DNA from 3 places in the Paenibacillus sp. FSL P2-0136 genome. Region 1 is predicted to be linked to each of the others. Evidence: riboswitches for the same ligand, from Rfam matches in the RefSeq annotation. Region 1 holds a riboswitch; each other region holds the start of a gene.
What was found. Region 1 has a riboswitch for cobalamin ahead of NYE26_RS07285 (energy-coupling factor ABC transporter permease). Riboswitches for the same ligand answer to the same signal wherever they lie in the genome.

Region 1 (10,701 bases):
CCGCAGCCGCCACCGAGATGGCCTGAACCACACTCGCCTTATAGGCTTCGGTGGAGAACGGGGTCACCACGCCCCGTGTGCCCAGGATCGAAATGCCGCCCAGAATACCCAGCCGGGGATTCAGCGTCTTCATGGCGATGCTCTCGCCCTCCGGCACGCTGATGACTACCCTCAGGCCCCGCACTGCACCGTGCTCCTCCAGTACGGCGGATACCGCCTCCTGAATCATCCTCCGGGGCACCGGATTAATCGCCGCCTCTCCGACGCCCACCGGCAGCCCCGGCTTCGTCACCCGGCCAACACCGCGGCCCCCGTCAATCTCCACGCCGGGCTGATCCCGCCAGCTCACCGCCGCCTCGATCCACGCCAGATGTGTCGCATCCGGGTCGTCTCCGGCATCCTTCACTGTGGCACAGCTTGCCGTGTGTGTTCCTGTACGCTGCCAGCCAGTCAGCTCAAAGGCATGACGGAACCCGGCCGGCAGATCAATCTCTACCGCAGGCAGGCTCTCCCCTGTAATGAGCAGGGTGGCCGCACCTGCGGCTGCCGCTGCGGCACAGGCCCCTGTCGTGTAGCCCCTGCGCAGCGGGGGAGCTGGCGTTTCACCTGCGGATTCGGGAGCGGGCAATCCAGGTTTTACAGCCTGCTGTACCTGCTCAGCCGCTGGCTTGAACTCGGGGCAGCTGGCTTGCTCCGGTTGCTCAGTTGCCTGATCAAATCGGGGCAATCCGGGTTCGATAGCCTGGCGTACATGCTCGGCCGTCTGCCCGATCTCGGGGCTGCTGGCTTGCTCCAGCCGTTCAACTGCTTCTGCGGATTCGGGGCCGCCTACTTGCTCCAACTGCTCAGATCCCTGATCGAATTCAGGTCCGGCTGCTTGCTCTACCCGCTCTGCTTGCCCCGCCCCTGCCTCCCCGCTTTCTTGGCCCCGGTTCTGCCTGACGGCGTGACCGGGTATTTCCTTGGTCATGGCACTCCCTCTTTGCTGATGGTCTAAGAATGAATCCTCACAAACTGAACAATCTGCACATCGCTGAAGCCTATCCTCTGAGCGTTCGCCCTGGGCAGGTAACCTGTCTTACTCTCTATATAACCTGATTATACTGCTGCTTCTAAGCAAATCAGGAGATTTTTATACAAATTCTGGATCCATTGCACTTTGTACATTAGTTGAACCCCAAATCCGCCAAAAAAGTAAGTCTGCTGCATTTTGTACATTAGAATTTGGCGGGGGAGGTGTTTTGGAGCTATTATCCACAAATCAAGTGTATAAACTACAGTAGAACCAGATTTCAACTATAAAATCACGAATTCTGTTGTACAGAATACTATTAGAACTAAAGAAGTAAATAATTTGAGATAGTTGTATTCTGTACATTTAAAACCCGCAAAAAGGGAGGATTTCCTCATCTAACTGTAATCTGTACAACTATATCTGCCCAAATGAAGGAGAACACCGATTATAGAAAAGTATAATTGCACGTTTTACAGCTAATTGGCTATTCACTCGTAGATCAGAGCATTTAGTTGTACAGAGTGCGATTAAGCATACCACTTGCACCTTAAGCGGGATATGACAACTCACCAGCCCTACGCTTCAGCGATCTGATTCTCTGATCAAGCTAACCCAGCTCGCCCGCCGCCCGGCGGACTGCCAGCAGACTTAGTGCGTTCACTGCGGCGACCACGATTGTACTGCCGCCTTTGCGGCCGATATTGGTGATGTAGGGAATATCCAGCTTGCGCAGCTCATCCTTGGATTCCGCCGCAGAGACGAAGCCAACGGGCATGCCGATGACAAGTCCGGGCTGGGCGGCGCCTGCTTTTACCAGACGGATCAGCTCCAGCAGGGCAGTCGGCGCGTTGCCGATGACATAGATTCCCCCCGGTGCCTGGGCGCAGGCCTTGCGCGTTGCGATAATCGCCCTTGTGGTTCCCAGCGCCTTCGCCTCGTCCACCACATCAGGATCTGAAATATGTACCCGGACCTCGCCGCCGTACCGCTGAATCCGCTCCTTGGCAATGCCCGCCTCCACCATCCGCACATCCGCTATAATCGGCTTGCCCTGCAGAATGGCGTGAATCCCCGCCTCAATCGCCCCGGGATGGAACACCAGGCTGCGCCCCAGCTCAAAATCAGCCGAAGCATGAATAATCCGCTGTACAATCGGGTACTCCAATGCACTAAACGAATGTTCACCCAGCTCCTCCGTAATCATCTGAAAGCTTAGACCCTCTATCTCCTGCGGCTGTACGGTCACCGGCTTGAACTCTGTCCCGAAATCCACATTCATCCCTCTTCCCTCGTCATTAGCAGCGCATTCTTCACAGCAGCCGTAATCTCGTCAAAAGAATCAAACACCGTTCCGCCATCCCCGAAGGGCAGCCCCGGCCGCATAATCAAAATCACATATAACCCCATATCCAGCGCGGCATGCAGCTTCTCATCCACCGAGCCTTCGGCCCCGCTCTCCTTGGTAATCATCACCCGGGTGCCGTACTGCCGGTATAAGGCCTCATTCATCTCTCTGCTAAAAGGGCCCTGAAGCGCAATAATATTCCGCTGCTCAATCCCAAGGGTCAGACACTTCTCCAGATTCTCCAGACAAGGCAGCAGCCTTACGGTCAGCCGGATATCCGGATCTCCCAGCAGCTCCTCCGCAAAAATCTCCAGCGTTTTGCCGCCGGTAGTCAGCATCACAGAGCCCTTCAGCTCCTTAGCCTTGCGCGCAGCCTCTTCATAGGAATGCACTAGCAACAGCCGGGGATGGCTGTTATAGATAAGGCTCTGCCGCTCGTAGCGGAAGTAAGGCAACCCCAGGGCAGCAGCAGCTTCCATTGCATTAGCATGGGCCTCCAGCGCAAAAGGATGGCTGCCGTCCACCACGGCACGGTACCCGCCCGCTTGCAGCAAAGCGATCATCGCCTCGCGGTCCAGTCTGCCGACGCGGGTGCGGATGCCTGCGGCCATAAGGCGTTCTGCCCCGCTGGGCGTCACCACGCTGGCCTGCAGCGGCAGGCCTTGGCGCAGGAGGCTCTGAGCCAGCTCGCGGGCGTCGCTGGTGCCGCATAACATGAAGATCATCGCGGCTGGCGAAGCGCCAGATCGTCTGCCAGAGCCGCCGCCTCCGTTACATCATGCCGCCCATGGCAGTGATGCTCATGCGCGTGATGCGTGTGCCCATGTTCATCATGCCTGTGATGCGCACACTCGTGATGTGCATGCTCATGCTCCCTATGGCAGTGATCATGCGTATGCCCATGTTCCCCGTGGCAGTGGCGCCCGTGTCCATGTCCCTCATGACTGTGATGCCCATGCCCGTAATGTCCATGCCCATGCTCCCCGTGCTCCTCCTCACCATGATGGTGATGGTGATGGTGATGATGGTGCAAAGAGGCTGCATCGCGGTATTTGCAGTTATCGCAGTTACTGAAGGCACGGCCTTCCAGCGTCTCCTCGATCCGCTCTGTCAGCATATCCGCCAGCAGCGGATGTGCGCCCAGTGTGCCGCCGATCTCCACTTCAAGCCCGGGATGCTCCGCTGCGAATTGCGCCACTCTCTCTGCGAACTGCTGCATTAGCACTCCGGTGAACAGCAGGTACGGCAGAACAATAATTTTGCGCGCACCCAATGCAAGGCAGCGCTCAAGCCCGTCCGGCAGCGAAGGCTTGGCGATGGCAATGAAGCAGCTTTCCACGCTGCGGTAGCCTGTTCTCTCCCAGAGCAGCCGGCTTATTTTATACAGATCGCTGTTGGCATCCGGGTCACTGCCCCCGCGTCCCATCAGTAGCACGATGGTGTCCTTATCCTCTATGGTGGATGCACCGTTCCCGCGCAGGTCCAGGTCCATTCCGCCAGCCACCTTCACCTGCAGGAGTGGAAGTCGTTCTGCTTCCTGAATCCGCTCCAGCAGAATATCGACGGCACGGTCCTGCACCCCCAGCGGACGTCCGTAGATGAACTTCACCCCGGGATATCTCTGCTTGGCTTCATCAATGGCCATTGGAATATCAAGCTTGGAATGCCCCGCCGCGAACAAAATAATCGGCACTACGTATATCTCCGCCGCACCACCCTCAATGCATCTGGCAATTCCGCCAGCGATGGAAGGCGAGGCCAGCTCTATGAAGCAGGTCTCAACCTTCAGCTCCGGCTTACGGGCTGCGAGCCGGCGGGTGAATTCCAGCAGCTCCTCATTTCCCGCTTGAACCCGGCTCCCGTGTCCCACCAGTAATACCGTTCTCATCGTCTGCACTCCTTCTTTGCTGTTATCGTTATCTGATGTATGGGCTGCACTCCCTGTTGCGCTGTCCATCCGTTCCCGGAACGCATGATACCGCTCCTGCTCCCGGCCATGAGCCCTGTAGTCCTCAACTGCGGCAGCTACAGCGGCTACCGCTTGCTCTTCGTCCATCCCTTCACGCACCAAAATCCCTGCATGGGCACCCCGCCCGGACTTCTTGCCGCCGAGATACAACTCATAGCTGCCGCGCGACATTACCAGTCCGATATCATCCAGCACAGCGGAGCTGCAAGCCATCCCGCAGCCGGCTACACTGATGTGCAGCTCTCTGGGCACAGCCATTCCATGCAGCAGGGTGTGGAGCCGGACAGCAGCACTTAACGCTCCGCTTCTGCGCAGCTCACAGAATCCGCAGGTCTTCACCTTCACGTAATCTCCAGGTGTACTTACATTCAGTCCGGCCTCCAGCAGCCTTGCTCCTGCCTCTGCCTCTTCATTCCGGCTGCCGCGCAGCAGGAAATATCCGTCCTTCGTATAGATCAATTGCCCATCGCTGCCTGCAAGCTCAGCCAGCAGCTTCATCTGATCACCGTTGAAGCTGCGGCTGCCGGTTGCGGGAGCAATCTCCAGCTCGAAGGAAGAATCGGTGGATGCCTTCAGGCGACCGGATAAGCTCCGCAGCCGCTCCACCTGCGGAGCAGCAGCCAGGCTCTGCGCAGCAGCCTCTTCCGTCTGTCCTGGTTCCGCTTCGCCACAGCCCAGCGCCCATTCCATCCGAACCGAACCTGATGCTTCTGCACTTTTCACCTGTCCCGGCTCGGTCTCGCTTCCAACATCTGCTGCATCCCTCTGCCCAGTCTCTGCTGCTCTCCCAGCATCCACAGTTTTGGCCGCTCCGGCTCCAGCTGCCCCCTCTGTCTGCCCGGACTCCGCCGCAGCCAGCGACCACGGTTCTGCGGCTGTGCGCAGCCGCTCGTGCGGCTTCAGCGTCTGCGTCTGTGCTCCGAGACTGTACTTGCGCTCATATCCGCGCGGCGTAATCATCAGGTCCTCATAGACAACGGTAGCAGAGTTGCCGACCACCACGGTTGAGAGCATGCCGATCTCATGCTCCAGCATATCCTGCAGCGTCGTTACGACTGTCTGCTGGCGGTCACGGTAGGCGCTTTTGACAATGCCTACCGGTGTAGCCGGATCACGGTAACGCAGCAGAATAGTGCGCGCTTCTTCAATCTGACGCGTCCGTCTGCCGCTGCGCGGATTATAGAACGCAATGACGAAATCTGCTGCCCCCGCCGCTTCCACACGCGCAGCAATGCTCTCCCAGGGGGTAAGATGATCGCTCAGGCTGATCGTGCAGGAATCATGCATAATCGGCGCTCCAAGCAGCGAGGAACAGGACTGGATCGCCGATATTCCCGGGATCACCTCCACCTGTACCCCCTCTGAGCGGCTCCAACCGCGTTCGATCAGCACCTCGTATACCAGCCCGGCCATCCCGTAGACACCGGCATCGCCGCTGGAGATTACTGCAATCGTCTGTCCCGCTTCTGCTCTGCGGACGGCCTCCTGGGCCCGGCTGACTTCTTCAGTCATCCCCGTGCCGACAATCTCCTGGTGCCGCAGCAGCGGCCTGATCAGATCTACATAAGTGGTATAGCCGATGACCGCCTCACTCTCATCCAGCGCAGCCAGTGCGCGGCCGGTAATATGCTCCAGCGCTCCGGGGCCGAAGCCGATAATCAGCAGCTTTCCTTGTTTCTTCATTCTTCTTCCCCCGTTCATGAATAGCTGTGGTTAAGCGCAAGCAGCTTATGCAGTTTGTCCTTGAATTCCCCGGCGGTGCGGGGAGCGCTCTGCCCTGCGGTCAAGCTGGCAGGCAGGCTGAACCATAAGTCAGCCAGCAGCGGCAGTCCCAGTCCGATGGACAATAGCTCTTCCCGTCCCGCAAAAATCTCCTCCGGAGTCCCCGCCGCCCGGCATCTTCCATGCTCCAGCACAATAATCCAGTCCGCCCAGCGGTAGGCCAGGTCCATATCATGCGTAGCCATAACTACGGTTGTCCCTTTATCATGTATGGCTTCAAGCCCCTTCAGCATCTTCGTTTCCGATAACGGGTCCAGATAAGAGGTCGGCTCATCCAATAGAATCAGCTCCGGCTCCATAGCCAGTACACCGGCGAGTGCCGTGCGTTTCTTCTGGCCCAGGCTAAGCTGGTGCATCGGTTTATCGCTCAGATCGGTCAGATTCAGCAGCTCCATGACCTCCCGGCAGCGCGCAGCAATAGCCGGTTCAGCCATGCCGCTGCCGCGCAGCCCGAACGACACATCCTCCAGCGGTGTGCTGAGGATCAGCTGCTGCTCAGGGTCCTGGAAGACCAGGCCCACCTTCCGCCGCAGAGCGGCCAGCTCTTTTTTGGAATAGGATAACGCCTTCCCTCCTTGCACAACCGTACCCTGCTGCGGGCGCAGAATGCCGACGGCATGCAGGAACAGCGTCGATTTGCCCGAACCGTTATGACCGAGTACCGCCGTCTTGCTGCCTGCGGGGATGGAGAACGTCAGTTCATGCAGTGCAGGCTCCTTCGTATCCGGGTAATGAAAGACCACTCCGTCACAAGCCAAGCTAGATTCCTGATCCATGGCCGGCTCCTTTCATATGCTTATGATAAAATACGCCTCAGCCAGCAGCAGCACCGCAATACCAGCATAAGCCTGAACAGTATAGCGCCGTGGCACAGGACGCGCCGTATAAGGCGGGAGAATAATCTCGTCTGTGAAGCCGCGGGCCAGCAGCCCCTGCGATAATCCGTAATAACGGTGCATCGTGTTGCCGAATAGCGCCCCTGCCATGGCCGCAGTCTCCCGCAGTCTGGCCTTGTAGCCCCGGCGGCCTCCGCGCAGCCTGCGGGCCAGCAGCAGACCATGCGCTGCATCACTCAGCAGGAACAGGAAGCGGTACATAATCAGCATCAGCTCCAGGACAATCTGCGGCATCCGCAGCCTGCGCAGCACCTGCAACAGCTCACTAAACGGAGTAGTGAACATCAGGAAGAAGAAACAGCTCATGCAGGCAGAGATTCTGGCCAGCAGCTCCCCTGCCCGCTGAAGCCCGGCCGCTGTAACATATACCTGCAGGTTCAGTCCCGGAAGCGGGAATATTCCTGCCTCTCCCGCTGCCGGATGCCCGAATTCCACGAGCAGCGCCGGTACGCTAAGGGCATAGAACAGCAGCGCTGTGCCGAACAGCATGCCATAAGCACGGAAGGGAATACGGGCCTGTAATACACACCAGGACATCATCCATAGGGTGATTGCAGCCTGTAGTACCGGATGTACGGTGTAAGATAGCAGGAACATCAGGGCTGCGAACGAGCTTTTCCACATCGGGGACAACTGGCGCAGAGCATTATTGTAAGAGAGAACGTCAATCCGCCGGATCACTTGCTGCTATGCTGCTTCGTCCCGCCTTGCTTGCCCTTGAGCAGCCCCAGGGTATAACCGATCACACCGGCACCAATCGCGGCCTGCAATGCAAACAGCATACTCTCCGTCTCACCCGGCAGCTCGGTCAGCGGCTTGAACCACGGCTTATAGTCAGGATTCATTTCGGTAATCACACCTTCAGCCGCATCATCGGCCCCTCCGAATTCCCCATTAACCAGCAGCAGCGGCAGAATGACCAGCAGAATAACAACCAGCAGCATCAACCCATTTTTCCATTTATTGCTCATTAGGCTCTTCCTCCGTTCACCTTGCGTTTCAGCAGCGACAATTCATTCGGGCTATACGATTTCAGCCAGTTCCAGAGCAGTACCGTCAACAGCCCTTCACTGATGGCCAGCGGGATTTGCGTCACGGCAAAGATGCCCCCGAATTTGAGAAAAGATGCCAGAACGCCGCCATCCGCCGCCGGAAACGCCACCGCTAGCTGGAAGGACGTCACCACATACGTACTAAGGTCCGCTACCGCTGCGGCGCAGAACAGGGCCAGCTTCTCGCGGTCCGGCATTTTCATCATCAGTTTATACACTGCATATCCGGCAAAAGGACCCGCCACCGCCATCGAGAACGCATTGGCTCCAAGCGTAGTGATCCCGCCGTGCGCCAGCAGCAGCGCCTGAAACAGCAGGACAATCGAGCCGATTACGCTCATGGGCAGCGGCCCCAGCATTACCGCACCTAGTCCGGTACCGGTGGGGTGGGAGCTGCTTCCGGTCACGGAAGGCATTTTGAGCGCAGACAGTACGAAGGTAAACGCCCCGGCCAGACCCAGCAGCAGCTTCAGCTCCGGATTCTCCCGGGTCATGGCTCTCAGCTTGAAGATTCCAAGGACAAAGAACGGGATAAACGCCGCCCACCAGAACACTGCCCAGCCAACCGGCAGGAATCCTTCCATAATGTGCATCGCCCGGGCCGTCCCCGGTTCGTTCAGCATAAAGTACACCGTAAATCCGGCAACCAGTGCCGCAAAGCTCCACCATCTGTGCTTTTTCATTTGTCACCCTCCATGTTTGTTGATTTCCCATTACAGATCATAAAGCCCAAAAAACCCACCCTATAGGGTGGGAGTGTATGTACGCAGGCAAGTTCGATAGAGCGCGCAACCCGTGGCGAAGCGGAACAAGGTGCTTTTCACCGTCCCATCACTATGGGCCGTATCCTTGTATCCAGCAGCTATAACCGGGGATCACCTTGAAGCACCAAGCTTTCTCCGGTCCATCAGGGCAGAACGCCTCTTCTCATTAACCTATCCGTACACCGCTCCTATCCGCGTAGAGTCGTGGTGTGCGTAGACAAGGTAGGTCTCCTGGCTTGGAATACAGGCGCTGCAGACTTCGTCTTCCCCGGGGGCTTCCCGAGTGACCTCATGAAGTGCAGCTCTTCCATACAGTGGCGGGACCGCTCGGGAGTTGCACCCGATTCCCTGTTATCCCTTGCCGCTTCCGGCAAGAGCACCTTGTTTCATCGCTAATTCATCTCAAATCATAGCTGACAGAGATTGGCCTGTCTGTGATATAAATTGGAAAAGCTCGCCTGCAGCCAATCATGGCTTGTAGAAATTTTATTTGAGTAATATAATTATTAACTATATAACCTGAACGTGGAGGCATCCGATGAAACTTGATCTAACCGAACAATCTTTGCCCGTGTACGAGGCCCTGTCCAGTACCGTGCGCCTGCATATGCTGCGGCTGCTGTCCGATAAGCCCATGAACGTGAAGGAGCTGGCCGCAGCCCTCAAGCTCAGCAGTGCGATTATGACCATGCATGTGCGCAAGCTCGAAGCCGCCGGGCTGATCCGCAGCCATATGGCTCCCGGCAAAAGCGGCCTGCAGAAGATCTGTACACTGGCCGCCGACGGGGCTGAGATTGTTTTTCCGGGACAGGCCCGGACTCCGCGCAGAGGGTACCGCAAGGACATCCCTGTGGGGCATTATTCCGACTTCCAGATCGAGCCTACCTGCGGACTGTCTACGACAGAGAGGGTCATCGGGCACTTTGACGATCCCCGTTATTTCTGGGACCAGGAGCGGGTGAACGCCGGGATTCTCTGGTTCGGCAAGGGGTTCGTCGAGTATAAAATCCCGAATTTCCTGCTGTCGAGCCAGCAGCCGGAGGAGCTTGCCATCACGATGGAGATCGCCTCCGAAGCCCCGTCCGTCAACAACAACTGGCCGTCGGATATTACCTTCACGCTGAACGGACAATCGCTCGGCTTCTGGACCAGCCCCGGTGACTACGGAGACAACCCGGGAAAATACACCCCGGCCTGGTGGCCTGCACTCACCAATCAATACGGCCTGCTCAAGCAGCTGCGGATTACGCAGACGGGCACTTTCATGGATGGGCAAAAGCTGTCGGAGGTCACCCTGGATCAGGTAGGCATCCGCAACAAACAATGGACCTTCCGGCTCTCTGTCGAGGAGGATGCCGAGCACATCGGTGGCCTCACCCTGTTCGGTAAAGGCTTCGGCAATTACAACGAGGATTTGGTGTTTGAGCTGTTTTATACAGATGGCGTGGCAGATTTGCCGGGTCCTATATGAAAGCCAAATTAGGGTGTGTAGAAGGTAGGTAGGTAGGTAGGTAGGTAGGTAGGTAGGTAGGTAGGTAGGTAGGTAGGTAGGTAGGTAGGTAGGTAGGTAGGTAGGTAGGTAGGTAGGTAGGTAGGTAGGTAGGTAGGTAGGTAGGTAGGTAGGTAGGTAGGTAGGTAGGTAGGTAGGTAGGTAGGTAGGTAGGTAGGTAGGTAGGTAGGTAGGTAGGTAGGTAGGTAGGTAGGTAGGTAGGTAGGTAGGTAGGTAGGTAGGTAGGTAGGTAGGTAGGTAGGTAGGTAGGTAGGTAGTAGAGATAGATTAGTTAGACTAATTAGGTTAGTTTTCGTTTCAGCTACTTTTAGAGCTAATACTCCTTATTTCTGCTTAACGCCCACTTTCGGCCGATTCAGGTGCATTAG
Region 2 (10,701 bases), 1.0 Mb from region 1:
CGAGCCGTCTGATCCGCGTACGGTGCTGTCAGGTCTAGGATTCACAGAAGAGCTGTTCAAAGCCCTGCTGCAAGCGGTGATGCTGTCCGTAGCCGGGAAGAAGAAAATCTATGTAGCGCTGGATGTGCCGATCAGTGAGTTGTCGCAGCATGCGGCCCGGCTGACGGAGGTCCTCTTCGCTGCGCTGCCGTATGACTTCCGCCGCAGGCTGGGAGTGATCACGTATGCCAAGGAGCCGCAGAGCCGCAAATACATTCACCTGACCTTCGTGGAGAAGGGCTCTCTGCGTCCGGGCGACCGCAATATCGAGAAGGATTATATCTTCGATCTGGCAGGCGCAAGGTTCCTGAATACCGACTTCGGCGAGTCGCGGCAGATCTATGCCGATCTGGCCTGGAAGACGCTGGTGGAGAAGGGCGGAAGCCTCCGTGATTTCGCTAAGTTTGCCGACAGCCTGCTGCTCGGGGAGAGTGCGGAGCGTAAGCTGTCGCTGGCGCTCTACAATGAGCTGGCGGTCTTTTATGAAATCGAGCAAGGTAATGAAGCCCTATATACAGACAACAAGAACGCTATACTCGGCGGCCTGCTGTCCTATCTGAAGCCGGAGGGGAAGCTGGATTCGCGGGTGCGGCTGAATGATATGTTCCTGGAGCGGTTCGACCGCGAATATGATCTGATCCGTAAGAAGGGGATTCCGTCAACGGAGATCCTGGAACAGTTCAAGGCGTATTACGCGCTGCCGGGCCATAATTACCGGGTGAAGATCGTCGATTACTTCATCAACGGGATGCTGAACTGCCAGTCCGGGGGCCGGGAGGATGTGCTGGCGGCGGCTTACGGGATTATTGAGAGCGATGCGGAGCTTAGTGAGGCGTTCTTCAAAAAAGTGCTGTCCCAATCTCTCTTCCGCAGGGCGCTGTTCGAGCCGTATCTGGAATCCCGGCTGGCTGCCGCTGCCGGAACGGCGGATATCCTCCGCCTCGTGGGCCACTTCGGCCGGAGTCTTCCGGAGGTGCTTCAGCAGGCAGCGGTACGGGATACCTTCAAGGAATATCTGCTGGAGAAGCTGCAGCGGGAATCCGATCCGGTAGCGGCGGTAACGGCTGTTCATGAAGCGGTCCAGCAGGCAGAGAAGCAGCGCCGCAGAGGCGGCGTATACCCGGAGGCCTTGTCCGTTATGGAGGAGCTCGGCACGGTTGCTGACCGCTTCCTGCTGAACCGGCTCTCGCTGGACGAGCTGACGATGGAGCAGCTGCTGGAGATCTCGTTCCTGCGTTACCGGGATACGGCAGACTGGCAGCCGCCGCTCGATGCGATTGCGAAGCGCAAAGCGAATGCGCTGCGCGCGGCCTACCGCTGGTTCGGGGAGGAGTCGCCGGACGAGGAGATTTTTGCCGGACTGACGCCCCGTGAGCTGGACGATGTGCAGCTGCTGGGCGCGCGGTGGCTGAAGGAAGCGCGGAGCCTGGAGCCGTTCGACCGGCTGCCGTTGGCCTTTTATCACAGCAGTGAACGTGAAGGCGGGCCGCTGGATTATGATGCGCTGCTGGATCTGGTGGTCCGCAAGGCGGGCAATGACAAGGAGACGGTGTACCGGTTCCTGAATTGGTCCCAGCATAGCTGGCTGTTCGCAAGCTCTGGCAAGAAGCTGTGGCCGAATTACAAGCGGGCTGTGCTGAGATATTTCCTGAAGAGCGACCGCGAGGCATTCAAGAACCGTGAATTCCGCAAAAACCATCTCGACACAGCAACGCCTGCCATGCAGACTGTCTACAATGAAGCCCGCGCCCAGCTGGCTTCGCCGCTGGCGCGGTGGGTCAGCCGCAGCCGATTTCAAATCCTGATCTCAGGGAGCATCCTCGGGATCATTCTGATTGCGGCGGTTATCCTGCTGAGCCAGCTAGGGGGACGCGGCAAGGATACAGCTGCGCCGGTGGCCAGCCCCAGCCCGCTTCCGGCAGAGACCGGACAAGCCGCTGTAGCGGCCCCGGTCTCTGTCCGGCTTATCGGCGGAGACGCGGGGACTGGTGGGAATAACGGCGGTGATGCAGGGACTGGCGGGAATAGTAGCGGTGATGCGGGAAGCGGAGAAGCGGGTAAGAATAACGGCGTTAAGCTGTTGTTCAGCTTCACTGATGCCGCGGAATGCTCCGCCTTCAAGCCGGAGCGGATCGGCGTAGAGTCCGCCAGCGGCGTTACGGACTACGAGGTTAAGGCAACGGTTAACAGTTGCCAGGTTGCAGCAGGAGCCGGAGTGGACGGCGGTGCGAAGAGTGAAGCAGGCGCCGGAGCGGACGGCGATGCGAGTGGTAAGGCAGGAGCCGGAGTAGACGGCGGTGCGAAGGGTGAGGCAGGCGCCGGAGCGGACGGCGGTGCGAAGGGTGAGGCAGGCGCTGGAGCGGACGGCGATGCGAAGGGTGAGGCGGGCGCTGGAGCGGACAGCGGCGCGGATAGTGGAGCCACCGCCACTCCAGCGGCGGCGGGGACTCCTCCGTCACGCGTCTACGAGGTGACGGTGGAGCTTTCAGCAGGCGCGAAGCTGGCAGCAGGTGATATGATCACCGCCGGAAGATACTCGCTGAAGCTGGCGGCAGATCCGGGCAGCGCCCCGGAGGCTACAGCCACAGCCGCGCCTAGTGCGGAGCCGTCCGCTTACGCAAGCCCGGAAGCGGACAAGGACGCGGAATAACACAGCGGAAACAAGCAGGCTGCGTAAGCTTTTAACTAACGCGATCGGATAATGCAATCGACTGACGCAATTGATTGCCGCTACCGGCCAACGCAATCGACTGACGCTACTGACTGATGCTATCGACTAACGCAATCGACTAATGCAATCGACCAACGCAATCGACTGATGCTACCGACTGATGCAATCGACCAACGCAATCGACTAATGCTACCGACTGATGCTATCGACTAACGCTACCGACCAATGCAATCGACTGATGCTACCGACTGATGCTATCGACTGATGCTATCGACCAACGTAATCGACTGACGCTACCGGCCAACGCAATCGACTGACGCTACCGACTGATGCTATCGACCAACGCAATCGACTAACGCAATCGACTGATGCTATCGACTAACGCTACCGACTAACGCAATCGACTAACGCAATCGACTGATGCTACCGACTGATGCTATCGACCAACGTAATCGACTGACGCTACCGACCAATGCAATCGACTAACGCTACCGACTGATGCAATCGACTGACGCTACCGACCAACGCTACGGACCAATGCAATCGACTAACGCTACTGACTCACTAAACCGACTGACGCTACCGAGTGGCGCTTTTAACTAACGCTAACGAGTAACGCTCCTTAGTCATTCAGCCGACTCACACAACTAACTGACGGTTTTGAGTCGATACCAAGTGATGGTACTGAGTAGCATTGCTTACAGTGATTGGTGTACTCTATACAACTAAAAACAGTAAAAAGGAAGGCGCACCTCTCCTAACTGTATTCTATACAACTAAATTTGCCCGAATGGGCGAAAAGCCGGGTACAGAAGCATTTTAGGTGCATGAAATACAGCTAAAAGTACATTTGGCAGTAAATCAGACGATTTAGTTGTACAGATTGCATTTAAGCATAACGTTTGGAGCTAGAATAGTACCTTAGTTAGTCGGGGTACGGCAGCCCCCCAGCAAGCTAGGGGATTAAATGAATGCTGATTAGTTAGAATCTGATGATCGACTAGCGGTAGCTGATCTGCTGTGGGCGCATATAGCGCGGCATGGTGGGCTGGTCAGAGCCTGGTGCATACTACTTTATGTAGTACAATGATTTGCGCTTCGGCAGGCTGATACGAGCATAAAGTAATTAGTTAAGTGTGCTAGTGTCCCAATGAAGCTGCTCTAGTGCACTTTGTACACTAGAATGAGGCATATCGAGCCTAATATGTTGTTCTGTTGTATTCGGTACATTAGATTTTGGGAATTTGGCCCGGCGGAGGGTTATTTGCCACAATCGATTGTATAAAATGCAGCAGAATGCGTTATCGGCCGCTTTTACACGAATTCTAATGTACATAATACAATCGCCTGCTGCCGCTGTCTCCGCTAGTACCGCCAACGGCTTAATTAATAGCAGAAGAATGACTCTATAGTCCTGAATAGTACGATGTGCCGGGGAAGCGGGCATGTGCTGTTCAGGATTTTTGTGCAGAATGAGCGGGACTCGAGTGGATGGAATAGAAATAGCTTGTCTATAGACATACAGGGGAATAGTAGATATGATTGTTTCAGAATATTAAAATTTAATAAGCTTTGGGAAAAGGTGCAGATTGCCTCAGAGACCGCGCGCTGTCGCTAGCAGATGCTGGCAGGGCTATGTCTAATAGAGGAATCTGCTTAAAAGGGAAGCCCGGTGCAAGTCCGGCGCGGTCCCGCCACTGTAAATACGGAGCAACTCCTGAGGAGCCACTGTCTGCTAACGGGATGGGAAGGCGGGGGAAGCGGTGAAGTATGAGCCAGGAGACCTGCCTTTTTCGTTGTTGTTTCTATTCTTCGGGGGTAAGAATGTGGAAGCAGATGCTGATATTGGCGAGGGCTGTATATGCTGTATTGTATGTAATGTGGGAGAGCAATCGGCTCCTTCAGCCGCCCTGTATTGTATTCTTCCCCGGCCGCCCTGCACAGGGCGGTCTTTAGGTTGCCGCTCTATCTGCGGAGGAAACAGGATTCATCCATTCTATTTCAGGAAAGAGGTTAGTTATGAAGAACCATTCTCTATCATCCAGGTTCACACGGCTGGGACTTGCTGTCATTATGCTGTTCGCACTGCTGGGAGCAGCCGTAGCCCCGGCAGGACAAGCAGCTGCTGCACAGGCAGGCGGGACTTCCGCACCCGCGGTATCCGCTCTGCCCGCAAGTGAGGCAGCGAGCGTAACTGCTGCGGTCTATGCCACTGCGGAGTTCATGCTGAAGAACGGAGTCCAGTCGGACTGGCAGGCGATTGGCCTTGCGCAAGCAGGCTACAAGGTTCCTGCCAGCTATCTGAAGGCGCTTGAAGGCAAGGTGGCTGAGGCTAAGGGTGTTTTTGCCAGAGCTACGGACTATGCCCGGATCACGCTTGCCGTTAAGGCACTTGGCGGCGACCCGGCGAATGTGGCAGGCTATAACCTGATTGAGAAGCTCTACAATCACGATGCAATTACCGGCCAGACGCTGAATAATCCGGTCTATGCACTGCTCGCTCTGGATTCCGGCAGCTATACAATCCCGGCAAATGCGAAATGGACACAGTCTAAGCTGCTGGCAGAGATTCTGGCGAAGCAGAACCCGGACGGAGGCTTTACTCTGACCACGGGTGCGAGTGATCCGGATATGACAGCGATGGTGCTGAACGCACTGGCTGGACATAAGCAGGAAGCGGCAGTGAATGCTGCCGGTCAGCGGGCGGCAGCCTGGCTGGCTAAGGCACAGGATAAGAACGGAGGATATGGCGACAGCAGCGAGAGTGTAGCTCAGGCCATCATCGGTCTGTCTGCCTTCGGCATTGATCCGGCAGGAGCAGATTATACTAAGGGTAATATTAATCTGGTCAGCAAGCTGCTGAGCTTCAGCGCAGCAGATGGCGGATTCGTCCACACTGCGGGCGGCAGCTCCAATCCGCTCTCAACGGAGCAGGCACTGGAGGCTTTAGTAGCGTACAAGCTGTTTGGAACAGGCGGTAAGCTCTTTGATTTTAGCGGCACACCAGTGAAGAATCCTCAGGTAAGTGTCTCGGTTACAGTTGAAGGTCCGAATGGAACGTTGGCTGAGGGCAGCGTGTACGCCGGAAATGTGCTTACGGCACTGGATAAGACAGCAGCAGCCAAGCGCCTGGCTCTGGTCAATGAAGCAGGCAATTATGTGACGGGGATCGGCGGCGTGATTGCGGGTACTTTTGGCGGATATGATGGCTGGATGTATGTGGTCGCACGCGGCGGAGCATGGATCTATCCAAGTGTAGGGATGGGCGACTTCGCGCTGGAGGAGAATGACCGCATTGTGGTCTATTATGGCGGGGACAACACGCAGGTGGTTGATGCCGTAACCGTGACTCCCGCACAGCCGCAGCCTGGACAAGATCTGAAGGTGCAGGTAACCCAGAAGCAATGGGTCTGGAATGAGGCGACCTTCACCTCCGATCCGGTAACCTCACCGGCAGCAGGCGTACAGGTAACCATCGGCGGCAAAACAGCAGTTACAGATGCTGCGGGTGTGGCTGTTGTGGCCGGAGGACTGCCAGCAAATAAATATACCCTGACGGTTACGGGATATCTGAAGGATAAAACCCCGGCCATCGTGCGTCATACGGTCCCGGTAACAGTGGCTTCTGCGGTGGCGGACCGTCCGGCTTTTGGCGATGTGAAGTCGATCTCGCCTTGGGCGCTGGAGTCGGTATACACGGCGTATGACCGCAAGCTGATGAACGGTGTAAGTGAGGACAACCTGCTGTTTGCACCGAAAAAGAATATTACCCGTGCTGAATTTGCAGCGCTGCTGCTGCGGTTAACCGGGAACGAGCCGTCTGCGGCGTCTTCTGCTGGGGCCTTCAGTGATGTTAAGGCCGGTACATGGTATTATGGAACAGTGAACCGGGCGAAGGAGCTAGGAATCATCAGCGGCGTAAGCGCCAAAACGTTCAAACCGGACGGGCTGGTTACACGCCAGGATATGGCTGTGATGATGGTTAGAGCTTTTAAGCTGGATGCTACATCAGCCGGAGCAGGGGCTGGAGCTGGTAAGTTCAGCGATGAAGATAAGATTAGCGACTATGCATTGTCCGCTGTCCGTACGGTGACGGGACTTGGATATATGAGCGGTACCGGCGGCGCATTCGAGCCTACTGCTGTGGTAACCCGTGAGATGGCTGCTGCTGTAGCGGTTAGATTGCCATAGTTGAGTAAGAGTAGGGGATGGTATAGTTTAGTTGGAATTTCCATTCCGCTGCAGGATGGGTGCTGTACGCTGGGGCGGACAATAAGTGGATAAATGACATCTAATCTGGCAGAATTTGCTGCAAAGCGGGAGTTAGTTGGAAAAACAACACTTATTCACGCCCGAAGCTCCCGTATGATGGGTTGTGGGCAGAATTAGATGCCTGAAATCCAACTAATTTCTATACAGGTGCGTAACCAGAATAATTAAGTGTAGAAAATCCAACTAACGCCCCCGTGCCGATGAGTAGTTGAGACGTATAGGGTTGTTGAAGCGTTGCAGGCTCATTAGACAGGTGATTTTGCTTGGAATTAGTTCGGATATGTCTTGAAAAGTAAGCATAAGGTGTATGAAGGAACGGGGAACAGGCTGACTGGCCCCCGTTCTTTTCCCTTTTTGTGGAGGTGTGCAGGTAATGTTCAATCTAGTCAAAAGAGGCCGGGGAAGGCTGGCTCCGCTGCTTCTCCTGCTGATGGTATTGCTGCTCCCCGGCTGCTCCTCTGGGCAGCCGGATCAGGCAGGCGGCGGCCCGCAGCCGCCCGCCGGGACCCCGGCCGCGCAGACGCCGCGGCCTGGAGACGAAGCGGCTCCGCTGCCGGGAGCCGCTGAGGGCACTGCCGTACCATCCGCCCCTGCGGACGGTACGGCAGCTCCGGCGTCGCCAGGCGCAGCGGCGACGCAGCCTTCGGCGGGCGTAAGCGAGCCCGCCAAGTCCCCGGCGTCGCCAGGCGCAGCGGCGACGCAGCCATCGGCGGGCGCGAGCAAGCCCGCCAAGTCCGCGGCGGCCACACCCAAGCCGCCGACCCCCGCGCCCGCTCCGGCGGCTACGGCCAAGCCGCCAGCCGCCACGCGCTCCCCGGCCGCCACGCCCAAGCCGGACAACGTAGTCACCCTCTCCATCACCGGAGATGAGGAGCATGGCGTGATTCTGGCCGCTGCCCAGTACGAGATCAAGAAGGACGAGAGTGTGCTGGACCTGCTGAAGCGGATTACACGGGCACAGAAGGTCCAGATGGAATATCAGGGCAGCAAGGCTTTTGCTTATGTGGAAGGTATAGATAATTTGTACGAGGGTGATCACGGGGCAGAGAGCGGCTGGATGTACAAGGTCAATGGAGAATTTCCGTCCAAGGCTGCGGGTAGCTGGATCGTCGAGCCCGGGGATACCATCGAGTGGCTGTATACGCTTGATCTAGGCAAAGACCTGGGGGCCAAAGCACCATGAGCAGCGGCTTTCGTTCCATGCATCCTGTAGTAGCCCTGCTGTATTATGCAGGGCTGCTGCTGTTCGCCCTGCTGGTCTTCCATCCGTTATTTCTGGCTACAGAGATAGCAGGACTGCTGGCGCTGTTGCTGTTGCAGGGCCAAGGGCGGCTGCTGTTGCGCAGCTTGCCTTTTATGCTGCTGATGGCAGCTTCCGTGGCCTTGCTGAACCCGCTGTTCTCGCATAGAGGGGCGCATATTCTGTTCTACTGGCTGGATCAACCTATTACATTGGAGGCTGTGCTGTACGGGCTGATGATGATGACAATGCTGCTCACTATTTTTATCTGGTTTATATCCTACAATTACACGGTGACTACAGATAAATTCATGTATCTGTTCGCGGTGGCTGCGCCGAGAACGGCGCTGCTGACGCTGATGGCCATCCGGTTCGTACCGCTGTTCCAGCGGCGGCTGCGCCAGATTACGCTGATCCAGCGTCTGCGCGGGATAGATGCCCGTACGGGAAGCCTTAAGAAAAGAATGACGGACGGAATGACGCTGCTCAAAGTACTGTTGACCTGGTCGCTGGAGGAAGCCCTCCAGACAGGAGATTCCATGACAGCCCGCGGCTACGGCAGTACCAAACGCAGCACTTACACGATATACAAGGCCGATTTGCAGGATAAGCTGGTGATGCTGCTGTTAACCGTTAGCGGTGTGGTTACGCTGCTGTTCTGGGTGCAGGGCTACGGCAAGCTGGAGATCTATCCCCGGATGAGACCAGCGGACTTCGGCTGGCAGGAGGCCGTCATGTACGGCAGCTTCTGCCTGTTCGTGCTGATTCCTGCGGGGCTGGAAGGAAAGGAGAAATGGTTATGGAGATCCTCAAAGCACAGCAATTATCCTTCCGATACCCTGAAGAAGACAGGGACACGCTCCATGAGCTATCGTTCGTCATAGAAGAGGGGGAGTTTGTCGTGCTCTGCGGCCCGTCCGGCAGCGGCAAAACCACCCTGCTGCGTCATCTGAAGCGGGAGCTTACCCCGGTAGGTTCATCCAGCGGAACCTTGACCTACAAAGGGCAGCCTCTGTCCGGGCTTCCGGCAGCGGTGGCCGCCGGGGAGATCGGGATGGTCTTCCAGAACCCGGATGCACAGATTGTGATGGATACGGTCTGGCATGAGCTGGCCTTCTCCATGGAGAATCTGGGGCTACCGCCTGCTGTCATGCGTACCCGGCTGGCGGAGATCTGCGGCTTGTTCGGGCTGGAGCCGCTGCTCTACCGTCCGGTACATGAGCTGTCAGGCGGACAAAAGCAGCTCATGAACCTGGCCTCAGTGCTGCTGCTTCAGCCCAAGGTGCTGCTGCTGGATGAGCCAACCTCCCAGCTTGATCCTGTTGCTGCGCGGGAATTCATTATGGCGCTGCAGCGGCTGAACGAGGAAATGGCGGTTACAGTGATCATCAGCGAGCACCGGCTGGAGGAGGTGCTGCCGCTGGCCGATCGGGTGCTGATGCTGGAAGACGGTAAGCTGCTGGCCGATGCTGCTCCCCGCCTGTTCGCCCGGCAGACCGGCAGCGGGGCTTTGACTTCCGCTGGGCGTTACTTGCCAGCCGCCTCACGCCTGTACTTGTCGCTTGCTCCGGAAGCGGATTCCGCTGCGACGGAGAACATTCCGCTGACGGTGCGTGAGGGCAGACGCTGGATACATTCCCTGATGGCAGGAACGGACGCTGCCGCAGGCGCTGAACTGGTTAATAACTTGAATAGTCCCGCCGCAGCGTCTCTGCTCACCTGCCGCGAAGTGACCTTCCGGTATGAGAAGGAGGGCCGGGAGGTCCTGAGGAAGCTCTCGCTGACACTTAAGCAGGGGGAGCTCCTGGCAGTCATGGGCGGGAACGGTGCGGGCAAGTCCACCCTGCTGCATGTGCTGAACGGGCTGATGAAGCCGCAGCGCGGCAGGATAGAGCTGGCCAAGGGTAAGACAACAGGTCTGCTGGCGCAGAATCCGCTGCTCTATTTCAGCTATGATACGGTAGCCGAGGAGCTGCAGCATATGGGGAGCTACGCCGGGTTAACGCCAGAGGCAGCAGCAAGCGAGATTGAGGCTTTGCTGGCGGTATTCCAGCTCCGGGAGGTGCTGCAGAGTCATCCGCATGACCTCAGCGGCGGGCAGCAGCAGCAGACCGCGCTTGCCATGATGCTGCTGATGAAGCCGGATATTCTGCTGCTGGATGAGCCGACTAAGGGGCTTGATCCGGCCGCCAAAGACAGGCTGGCCGCCCTGCTTCAGCAATTGCGCGGGCAGGGGATCAGTATTCTCATCGTAACGCATGATGTAGAATTCGCGGCTAAGCATGCTTCGCGCTGCGCACTCCTGTTTGACGGGGGAATTACGGCAGAGGGCACACCGGCTGAGTTCTTCAGCAGCAATTACTTCTATACCACGGCAGTCAACCGGATAGTGCGGGACTGGCTGCCGCAGGCATTGACAATAGAGGATGTGATTCGCACATGGCCCGCTTCCGCATACCGCTGCTAATTGCCCTGGGAC
Region 3 (10,701 bases), 1.6 Mb from region 1:
AGTTGAGGCAGGTCAGAGTAAATTCTGAACGGCTGCTCTGCTTGAATGGCGGTGACATTCTTACCGTCTTTACTTTTGATCGTCACATTCTCAAGTGTGACAAGTTTAGCCTCATAAGCTTCACCATTTGCTGTTGTCAGTTCTGCGGCGGTGATTAACTGGGGAGCAGGAACACCGGCATCCGGAGTCACTACACTGTAGTTAAGCCCAGCGGACGGTTTAAGTTCCTGGAGGTTACTGTAGATATCCATAACACCTTGAATATTAACAATATCTCCTGCTTTGGCGAAGTCAGGGTACCCGTACAGCACAAGGCCTGCAGTGCCATCCTGAATGTACATTTTTGCGCCGTCGATGTGTGTAACCGTTCCTTCCGTCCATACGTTTTGACCCTTAGGTGCCGGGCGGACAGAGGCAATATCCTGTTGTTGAAGCAGGGTGTAATCATAACTCCTTACCGTACTGTACACTGAATCCGATACGGCAGCATAGGTCTTGATGGTTGTGGGTGCATTCAGCAGTATGGGTCCGCTGTATGGCTTGAATGCCGCTTCGGCGCCGTCTATGTAGACTGCGGCGTACACGGATGCGCCAACGGTTGAAGTATTAAGGGAGATTTCAGTGCCTGTGGGCCAGGCATTGGCAGACGGAGTGGCAATAACCGGCGCTACAGTCTGACTGAGACCATAATGGCTATTGCGGGGATCAGGGGGCTGGACGGTGAAGTCCTTAGAGTTATTATCGGTATCGAAGGCACGGTTATCTGCAGGTGAAATGTCTGCGGTCTTGCGCACTGCGGCAAGGGTACTGCTTAGTGCGGCTGTAGCTCCGCTGCCTTCATAAGTAGTGGCAGTTCCGAAGCCAACCATATCAACACCTGCATTGGAGGCATCTACAAGGTCAATTTTGCCATTGGTAGCTCCAAGCTTTAATGTTCCTGTATAATCAGGGGCGGGCAATTCAACCGTACCTCCGGTACCAGCCGATTGCTGGATCAGAAAGTATCCCTTCGCGGCAATGGTTCCTGTTAATACTGAGATGTCGGATGTGTTACTTAGGTCACCATTGGCACTGGCATAACGCACCTTCCATCCCTCAAGACTCACTGCTGTATCCGTAGGATTGTATAATTCAATGAAGTCATTTTTGTATTTAGCGCCGCCGTTGCCGCCGCCACCGTAGACTTGTGAGATTACAATATTACTGTTATCCGCTGTTGCCTGTGCACTTTGTCCAGCAGGCGTTAACAGTCCGAGCAGCATTAGCACGGATAACCCTGCAGACAGCCATCTTCGCATCCTGTGAGAAATAACCATGATCCTAAACCCACTCCTCTCAAAACTATGATTGGCATTCCCCATTATTCTACCATTTAATTGTTAAATAAAGGGTCGCTTCATATAAATATATATTAATTTGAGACCAATTCAAAAGAATAATAGAGAAGTTTATTAGAAATGCATAAAAACAGTAGAAATGTTTAGTATAAAATCTATATAAATAGCCCTTCCCCAATATATGGGGAAGGGCTATTATCGATTATTAATAGAAAATCAATTATAGTCGACGTTGTAGAGCCGGAAATCAGCCGTGATTCAATCCCGGTTCAATCCGCTCTGCCCCGCCCATATAAGGCCGTAGTGCCTGCGGGATATAGATCGATCCGTCCTCCTGCTGGTGGTTCTCCAGCAGCGGAATCAGAATGCGCGGCGTGGCGACCGCTGTGTTGTTCAAGGTATGGCAGTATTGCAGCCGCCCCTCTTCATCACGGTAGCGGATGCCCGAGCGGCGGGCCTGGAAGTCGAGCAGATTGGAAGCCGAGTGGGTCTCCCCGTAAGCTTCTCTGCCCGGCATCCAGGTCTCGATGTCATACTGCTTATGGGTCTTCATCGCCATGTCTCCGCTACAGACGGCGACTACCCGGTAAGGCAGCTCCAGCAGCTGAAGAATATGCTCGGCATTGCCGAGAATCTCCTGGAGCATCTGCTCCGATTCTGCGGGATCATTCTTGCACATGACCACCTGCTCGATCTTCGAGAACTGGTGGACCCGGTACAGCCCGCGCACATCGCGGCCGGCCGAACCCACCTCACGGCGGAAGCAGGCCGACATCCCGGCCAGCCGCAGCGGCTGATCCAGCTCCAGAATCTCATCGCTGTACAGCGAGACCAGCGACACCTCCGAGGTCCCGGCCAGCCAGCGCTTCTCGCCTGTCAGCTCGTAGGTCTGGTCCCGGCCGCCGGGGAAGAACCCGGTCCGCTCCAGCGCTTCCGGCCGGACGATCACGGGCACATCCATCGGGGTGAAGCCGCGCTGCATCAGCACATCGAGGGCCAGCCGCTGCACGGCAAGATGCAGCAGCAGCCCGGCCCCCTTCAGCACATAGCTGCGGGGCCCTCCGGCTTTGACACCGCGCGGAAGGTCGATGATGTCGTGCAGCTCTCCGAGCTCGACATGGTCCCGCGCGCGGAAGCCGAACACCGGCGGCGCGCCATGCCGCCGCAGCTCCACATTCGCGCTGTCATCCGGCCCGATCGGCGTATCCGCCGACACGGGATTCGGCGCGAGCAGCAGCAGCTCGCCGCAGCGCTGCTCCGCATCCAGAAGCTCCGCCTCCAGCAGAGTCAGCTGGCCGTTGATCACCCGCACCTGCTCCTTGGCCAGCTCGCCACCCGAAACGTCGCCCCCGCGCAGCAGGCGCTCGACCTCCTTCGTCAGCGCGTTGCGCTCCGCGCGCCGCTGCTCGGTGGCCCGGCGTACCTCCCGCCGCCGGTCATCCCACTCCAGAAGTTCCTCCAGGGGGAACTTCAATCTTTTCCATTCGGCCGTCTTCCGTACAATGTCCTCATTCTCCCTGATCCAATTCATATCCAACATCTGCATCCGCTCCTTAAGTGTGGGTAAAAAAACGCAAAAAACGCCCTCATCCATGGGACGAGGAGCGTCAGCTCGCGGTGCCACCCAGGTTGACCTCATTCACGTATAGCAGCTAAGCAGCGCGGAATCAGGCCCTCTTTGGTCTTCGCGGTAACGGGCGAAACCCGGTAAACTTAGGGAACAGGAAGCTGCTCCGGTCGCAGACGCCTCGCGGTTGGATGCCGGTCGTTGGCCTGGTCGGGATATAGGTTTGCCGTTTATTATAACCAGAGCGGCAGCGGTTTGCAAGCATAAGAGGGGTTTGACAATATTCCTTGTACTCTGCTAGGATTATTACTAATTTAAAGTATTGATGCCCGGCGAAGCAGCCCGGTTTATCCTATTATGCGGACGGAAGAGGTGCGGAAATGGCCAAAATAGTCGTAATTAACGGAACACCCTCGCTGGTCTCACGGATCAATGCCGTGATTGAGTATGCAGAGAATGCCCTGCGGGAGCGCGGGTATGAAGTGGAGCGGATCAATGTGGCGGAGCTGCCTGCGGAGGATCTGATCCATACCAAATTCGAGAGCGAAGCCATCGTCAAGGCGAATGGGCTCGTAGCGGAAGCTGATGCGGTAATCGTAGTCAGTCCGGTATATAAGGCTTCTTACACGGGAGTACTGAAGACCTTCCTGGATCTGGTGCCGCAAAAAGGGCTGGCCGGCAAAATCGTCCTGCCGCTCTTCATGGGCGGAAGTCTTGCACATCTGCTGGCGATCGACTATGCACTGAAGCCGGTACTGTCCGTGCTTGGCGCCCGCTACATTCTTGGCGGCGTCTACGCCGTAGACTCCCAGGCGGTTCGTAACGACCAGGGCGTAGTTGAGCTGGCTGAAGAGCTGCGTTTACGCCTTAACAGCGTGCTGGAGGAGCTGGCGGAGGAGACGGAGCATAAGGTGGGGCGCAAGGCAGGACAGACAGGAGCCGCGGAATAAGGTTACGCTGCCGGTCCGATCATCCTGGTACAATCAAAAGGCACTAAACCACCCGGATGCGGGAGTTTAGTGCCTTTTTGGTTATATAGGAAACTATAATTCCTGCTGTTGTGGAAAAGGTGTGTGTAAATTTGTGATTAAGAGTTCTTTGGGTGATCCGTAGAGTGACTTTGATACTGAATGTGACTAAAGGTATGCTTAAAACCGAATAGGAATATGCTGGTACAATAGCATATGAACCAAATGTATGTGGAAAACAGCATACATTGTGTTCGCATGCAGGCATATGAACCAAATGTATGTGGAAAACAGCATACATTGTGTTCGCATGCAGGCATATGAACCAAATGTATGTGGAAAACAGCATACATTGTGCTCGCATGCAGGCATATGAACCAAATGTATGTGGGAAACAACATACATTGTGCTCGCATGCAGGCATATGAACCAAATGTATGTGGAAAACAACATACATTGTGCTCGCGCGAGTAATTTATATGCTTCGCGCTATAATTATCCTTATCTTTCTCGCTGAAACGGTACCGTCCTTTATAAGGACGGTACCGTCTCTACTTGATATGAATTTTATACCCCTTGAAAGCTCAGCTCCGGCTCCCACAGAACAACCCTATCTCCCGCCAGACTCGCCGGAATATCAATGATCCGCTGGTTGCTGCTTCCCCGGTAGGAGAGGGTAAGGTCTTTGAGCTCTTCGACGAACCGTCCGTCGATCACGACCTGGCACAAGGCCAGCAGCTTCCATTCCGCAGAGCCCGGGGAAGCCGTAAGCTCCTCGTACGTATAGCCGGTATAGATCCAGACCGGGAAGCCCGGCAGCTCGGCGCGCAGCTCGTGTATGAAGTCTGCAGCCTCCTCAGCCGAGAAAAAAGGGTCCCCGCCCGCCAGCGTCAAGCCGTCCAGCAGCGGATTGCCTGCAATCTCCTCTATAATCTCCCGCCGGCGCTCCGGGGTAAAGGCCTCCCCGTAGTTAAAGTTCCAGGTCTTCGGGTTGAAGCAGCCCAGGCAGCGGTGGCGGCAGCCGCTGATGAAGAGGACGGCCCGCAGGCCTTCCCCTTCATTGATCGACTCCGGGTAATATCCGCAGATGTTCATAGATGCTTAACACGGTCCCGGACTTCGGCTTGCTTGGCCGCATTGAAACGGGTCTGATAGTCACCGGTCAGATACCCGGTAACCCTGCGCAGACGGCGGATATGGGTGGTATCCTCATGGGCATTGCAGGTCGGGCAATTCGTGCCGATGACCCCTTCATAGCCGCAGCCGGAGCAGCGGTCAATCGGATGGTTAATGCTGAAGTAGCTGATATCCTGCTCCAGCGCGTATTTAATGATTTTGACGAAGGCTGCAGGGTTGCTCCGGGCATTGCCGTTCAGCTCGACATAGGAGATCGCTCCGGCGTTGCAATATTCATGGAACGGGGCTTCCAGGCTGATCTTCTTGGCTGCGCTCAGTTCATAGTAGACCGGAATGTGGAACGAGTTCGTATAGTATTCACGGTCGGTTACCCCAGGGATAGAACCGAGCACCTTGCGGTCGATCTTGGTGAACTTGCCGGAGAGACCTTCGGCCGGTGTTGCGAACAAGGTGATGTTGAGGTTAAGCTCCTCGCTCTTGCGGTCGCAATATTCACGCATGTGGCGGACAATGGCTACAGCCTTGGCGTGAATCTCCATATCTTCGCCGTGATGCTTGCCGTACATGGCTTTCATGCATTCGGCCATTCCAATGAAGCCCAGCGACAGACTGCCGTGCTTCAGCAATTCGCCTACGCTGTCATCAGGGGCAAGCTGCTCGCCGCCCTCCCAGACGCCTTCACGCATCATGAAATCGGAGGCTTTGGCCTTCTGGGAAGCCTGGATACGGAAGCGGTGCAGCAGACCGTCCAGCGCAATATCCATATAGTGATTCAGGTCGTCGAAGAACCCTTCTTCATCAGCAGCCAGGCGGCGGCCGGTTATCGTGCCGTGGGCCAGTCCAAGACGCACCAGGTTGAGCGTATTGAAGGACAAGTTGCCTTTGCCGGAGCAATGGTTGCGTCCGAAGCGGTCGCCGAGCACACGGGTCCGGCAGCCCATCGTAGCGAACTCGGTATCCGGGTCAGCCGGATCATAATATTGCATGTTCAGCGGAGCGTCCAGGTTGGCAAAGTTCGGATACAATCTGCGCGCCGAGCACTCCGCTGCCTTCAGGAACAGATCATAGTTAGGGTCACCCGGCTGCTGGTTGATGCCTTGCTTGCATTTGAAGATCTGAATCGGGAACACCGGCGTCTCCCCGCTGCCCAGTCCGTTCATCGTGGCTGTCAGCAGCGAGCTGATCACAAGCTGGCCCTCCGGGGAGGTGCAGGTGCCGTAGTTGATGCTGGTAAAAGGAATCTGGCCGCCGGAGCGGCTGGACATCGTATTCAGGTTATGTACCATACTCTCTGCGGCCTGCAGGGTCTCGCTCTGCGTCTCCTTCAGGGCAAAACGGAAGGCGCGCGGATACTGCTCAGCCAGATCGCTGCGGCTCATCGTAATCTCCCCAAGTTCTGAAACCTCTGCATTCTCCTCGAAATACTCCAGACCTTTGCGGAAGAGCTTGGAGAAGGACTTGGTCACATAAGGAGCCAGATCATAATCCAGCTTGTTGGCGGACACACCGCCGTACTGCGCATTCTGCTGCGACTGGAAAATAATCGCCACCAGCGACATCGCCGTCATAATCGAGTTGGGAGGCCGTACGCTGCCGTTGCCGGTGTTGAAGCCTTCACGGAGAAGCCGTTCGAACGGGATGAAGATGCAGTTGGTGGTTCCGATGGCGTATTGATCCAGGTCATGCACATAGACGACATTATCCAGGGTAGCCTGTACCAACTGCGGCGGCATGGTGAAGTTGCGGGCATACCATTTGGAGTATTCACTGCCGAATTTGCTCATTTTGCCGGAGAAGCTCTCCCCGTTCAGGTTGGCGTTCTCGCGCAGCAGATCCAGATCCCGGCTGTCGATAATATCCCGTCCCAGATGAATGACCTCTTCCAAAAGATCCTCCTGTGCAGCTTGTCCTTCGTTATAACGTTTCTCCAGCAGCGTCATTATATAACTCTCTCCTCTCGGGTATTGTAAGCGTTAAAAAAGCACCTCCGGCCGGGAAGGCCGGAAATGCCCGAATGCATGATGCAAAGATCCGGGAAGCGGAAGTTTGCCTGTGGTCTGGGTGGAATATACGAGCAGACACTGGGCAAATAGCTTACGCCCGTTCTTGTATATTCCGCAGAGCCGATACCTGAAGATAATCCACGATCGTCCTCAGGTATCGGCAGCCTCTGGCCCGATTGACGGAAGGCTAACTCTGCTATTGCAGGCCGCATACGGACACCTCCCCTGTTCCTCGCAGGAGTCTAAGCGGTGCCACCGAAACAGGCAGGTCTCCTGGCTTCCGGCAACTCCTCCGGCGCCTTCCCGGGGGGCTTATTCCGCCCCTTAGTGGCATTTAGCCGGAGAATGCGGCCCTGGGCATCGCACCCTGGGAGCATCCGGTTACAGTGGCGGGACCGCAGCGGTTTTGCACCGCGCTTCCCTATTAAGTCGCACCTCTATTACAAGGGGTGAAACACCCGTTTCTACTATATTTTGTTGTTATCTATTAAAGCTACCGCAATATATTGTGTTTGTAAATGTTTTTTTGCAATCCCGCACGGGGAGCGGGTTCGGCGCTTTTACTCACAGCTGATCCACAGTTAGTCCACAGGTAATCCACAACTTTCCTATGAATCTGCCGTGAATTTTTCATAAAATCTCCGAAAATACGCCACAAAGAATCCATAAATAGAGTGCGTCTAATCCTGGTAATCATTTTGACGGATATTAATAGAATGGAGAGGGTGCAGGTGATTTGTAGCAAGCCTGGCGAAGCGTTACAATAAGAGGATAAATAAGAGACTCAGGCACACCAGATAATTAGGAGGGAGATCACAATGGCAATTGGCGAAGTGACCGTTATTCCGATCGGGACAGGCAGCACCAGTCTCAGCAGCTATGTGGCCGAGATGCAGCGTGTGCTGCAGACGGTGGAGGGCATTACCTATGAGCTAACTTCTATGGGTACAATTATTGAGGGACCGGTAGCGCGGATTCTGGCTGCGGTAGAAGCGCTGCATGAGTCGCCGTTTACCGCCGGGGCACAGAGAGTCTCAACCTCACTCAAGATCGATGACCGGCGCGACAAGACCTCGACCAGCCGCAGCAAGCTGGAATCTGTGGAGCGCAAGCTACAGGGAGAGTAACCACAATAGTATCCAATCAGAATCAACCGATAAGGAGCGGATTCTTAATGACAGAAGCAGCACAGCAGATCGGAATTCAAATGTATACACTGCGTGACCAGACGGAACGCGATTTCCTCGGCACACTGGCCAAGGTGGCAGAGATGGGGTACCAGGCAGTGGAATTCGCCGGTTATTTCGGTGTATCTGCAGGGGAACTGCGCCGTAAGCTGGATGAACTTGGCCTGGCGGCCCCTTCGGCGCATGTAGGCCTGGACTTCAGCAGTCTGGATAAGATGGAACAGGCATTAGCCAAAGAGATTGAATACGGTGTAGAGCTCGGACTGCAATATATGATCACCCCGTCGGCACCGCTTCCGCCGAACCCTTCCATAGAGGATGTAACGAGAATCATTCCATTCCTGGAGAAGGCTTCCGCGATGGTCCGGGCGGCGGGGATGCAGTACGGCTACCACAACCATGATTATGAATTCAAAGAGGTTGACGGCAAGGCGGTCATCGATATCTGGCTGGAGCAGATTCCTGCCGAGCATATGCTGGCTGAGTTTGATCTGGGATGGGTATACAGGGGTGGAGCCTGGCCCGTTGATTATGTGTCACGGTACGCCGGCCGTGTTCCGCTGGTTCACATTAAGGACTTCGGAGCAGACAATGAGGAGACCGATCTCGGAAAGGGAGAGGTCGATTTCCGGAGCGTCTTCGAGATCGCGGAGCAGAGCGGAATTCTCTATTATATTGTGGAGCAAGAGGCATATGAGGTATCTTCTCTTGCAAGCGCTAAGCTCGCGCTGGATTATTTCCGCGGGCTGGGGCTGATGCAGGGCTGATGACACAGCAACCAGCGGAAAAAGGGCTTGCGTTTTCCGCTGGAAGAGTTATAATATTTTGTGTTTGGCAGGACAGCAAAGCCTGTTCGCTGGTGTAGCTCAGGGGTAGAGCAACGCACTCGTAATGCGTAGGCCGGGGGTTCAATTCCCTTCACCAGCATCCTTACAAAGTCGATAGTGGCGCGGGTTTCCGGTTCTGGGGACCGCGTTTTTTTATTGTATAGGAAACTATAGTATCCTGCTGCTGTGGAAAAGGTGAGTGTAAAGTTATTGAAATCGTATACAATTGGCTGGTACAGCGGCATATGGACTAAATGTATGTGAAAAACAGCATACATTATGCTCGCAAGTAGGCGCATGGCCCGATGTATGTGAAAAACAGCATACATTATGCTCTCAAGCAGGCACACGGCCCGAATGTATGTGGAAAACAGCATACATTGTGCTTGCAAGCAGGCACACGGCCCGAATGTATGTGGAAAACAGCATACATTGTGTTTGCGCGCAGGTAATCTCATTCACCCGCAGGGTAATTTTGTTCTTGGCCTTAAGCGTGATTATGACCGCATTCACTAACCGGCTTGGTGGCATCTCCCTGGCCGTTAGTACACCAGGATTGGGACTGGAAGGCCAGGAAGATAGCCACCCATCTGTGCTCATTCTCGAAATGAATAAGGACGCCGCCGTCTTGCCATGTGCCATTTTCACTGGCGTACCCGCCCGCATTGCCTTGGTTCATATGAATATTATGAACGCCCTGCCCAGGGGAGAAGCCGAAGTACTTATCGGGCTTATCCTCTTCGGGTCCCCAAGGCTCGCCGAATACGTACAGGGTTGCATCCTGTTCCTGTGCCTCCTTGAGATAAGAGGTGATTTTGTCATAAAGATTGTTGCGGGGATCGCTGTTTTCGGGTTCATTCCGGTTCGTATTAGGCAGAGCTACCATCTTACTGGGAATCACCAGGTTTCCCCTGATATAATCAAGGGCAAGGCTCCGGTTATGTCCGGTGATCTTCGTGAAGCCGGATTCAAGCGTGAGCCAACGGGCCGTTTCTTCCGCTTTGAAATCTTCGCCCACATAATAAAGCACCTGATTTGCAGTGTCCTCCGGTAAATGTTCCGCTTTTGCGCTTGATCTGATATTGATAGCCACCCTGTACTTTTTATTAATATCACCTTCAACCTCAACCAGTACCTGGACATGATTATTTTTGACACCTAGCTTATATATGGTATCCTCATTGGATAATTTGCATTTTAATACCCCGTACCCTTGATCTAATCCGTTACCCATAGTTCGTCAGTCCCCCTTCTTAGCTATTAATGTTTCCCATAGAAGGTCATAGTAATTCTAAGTAAAAGGTGTTCAACATAGGAGGTAAGCTGCATTATGAAATGCCTAACCATTCGCCAGCCGTGGGCCACGTTAATTGCGCTGGGAGAAAAACAAATCGAAACCCGGACCTGGCGGACCGCCCACCGGGGAGAGTTAGCCATTCATGCCGGGATGCAGGTGAATAAGGCGATCTGCCGGACGGAGCCGTATCAGTCGTTGCTGGCCCGTCACGGCTACACTGCGGACAACCTGCCGACGGGCAAGATCATTGCAGTCAGCCGCATTGCGGATTGCTGTGAGGTGACGCCGGAGCTTTCGCAGCAAGGCTGGCCGGGCGGCAATGAATATGTATTCGGCAATTATGCCGAAGGAAGGTATGCCTGGATGCTGGAGGAGGTT

Region 2: linked by a shared signal. The riboswitch ahead of NYE26_RS03115 (S-layer homology domain-containing protein) and the one ahead of NYE26_RS07285 (energy-coupling factor ABC transporter permease) in region 1 are both predicted to bind cobalamin.
Region 3: linked by a shared signal. The riboswitch ahead of NYE26_RS00795 (anaerobic ribonucleoside triphosphate reductase) and the one ahead of NYE26_RS07285 (energy-coupling factor ABC transporter permease) in region 1 are both predicted to bind cobalamin.

Annotation. Positions count from the first base shown of each region.
Region 1 is NZ_CP150244.1:1,754,347-1,765,047, reverse strand. It holds gene NYE26_RS07320 (cobalt-precorrin-5B (C(1))-methyltransferase) at 1-628, opposite strand, end outside; gene NYE26_RS07315 (precorrin-8X methylmutase) at 1,623-2,288, opposite strand; gene cobK (precorrin-6A reductase) at 2,291-3,085, opposite strand; gene cobJ (precorrin-3B C(17)-methyltransferase) at 3,082-6,012, opposite strand; gene NYE26_RS07300 (ABC transporter ATP-binding protein) at 6,027-6,887, opposite strand; gene cbiQ (cobalt ECF transporter T component CbiQ) at 6,900-7,688, opposite strand; gene NYE26_RS07290 (energy-coupling factor ABC transporter substrate-binding protein) at 7,685-7,978, opposite strand; gene NYE26_RS07285 (energy-coupling factor ABC transporter permease) at 7,978-8,742, opposite strand; cobalamin riboswitch at 9,027-9,222, opposite strand; gene NYE26_RS07280 (helix-turn-helix domain-containing protein) at 9,362-10,294, shown strand.
Region 2 is NZ_CP150244.1:746,434-757,134, forward strand. It holds gene NYE26_RS03110 (hypothetical protein) at 1-2,689, shown strand, start outside; cobalamin riboswitch at 4,324-4,517, shown strand; gene NYE26_RS03115 (S-layer homology domain-containing protein) at 4,730-6,901, shown strand; gene NYE26_RS03120 (DUF4430 domain-containing protein) at 7,356-8,165, shown strand; gene NYE26_RS03125 (energy-coupling factor transporter transmembrane component T) at 8,162-9,106, shown strand; gene NYE26_RS03130 (ATP-binding cassette domain-containing protein) at 9,022-10,689, shown strand; gene NYE26_RS03135 (ECF transporter S component) at 10,662-10,701, shown strand, end outside.
Region 3 is NZ_CP150244.1:185,548-196,248, forward strand. It holds gene NYE26_RS00775 (S-layer homology domain-containing protein) at 1-1,298, opposite strand, end outside; gene serS (serine--tRNA ligase) at 1,585-2,877, opposite strand; gene ssuE (NADPH-dependent FMN reductase) at 3,285-3,854, shown strand; gene nrdG (anaerobic ribonucleoside-triphosphate reductase activating protein) at 4,440-4,967, opposite strand; gene NYE26_RS00795 (anaerobic ribonucleoside triphosphate reductase) at 4,964-6,949, opposite strand; cobalamin riboswitch at 7,258-7,489, opposite strand; gene NYE26_RS00800 (MTH1187 family thiamine-binding protein) at 7,831-8,139, shown strand; gene NYE26_RS00805 (sugar phosphate isomerase/epimerase) at 8,187-8,966, shown strand; tRNA gene NYE26_RS00810 (tRNA-Thr) at 9,055-9,126, shown strand; gene NYE26_RS00815 (YukJ family protein) at 9,514-10,260, opposite strand; gene NYE26_RS00820 (ASCH domain-containing protein) at 10,357-10,701, shown strand, end outside.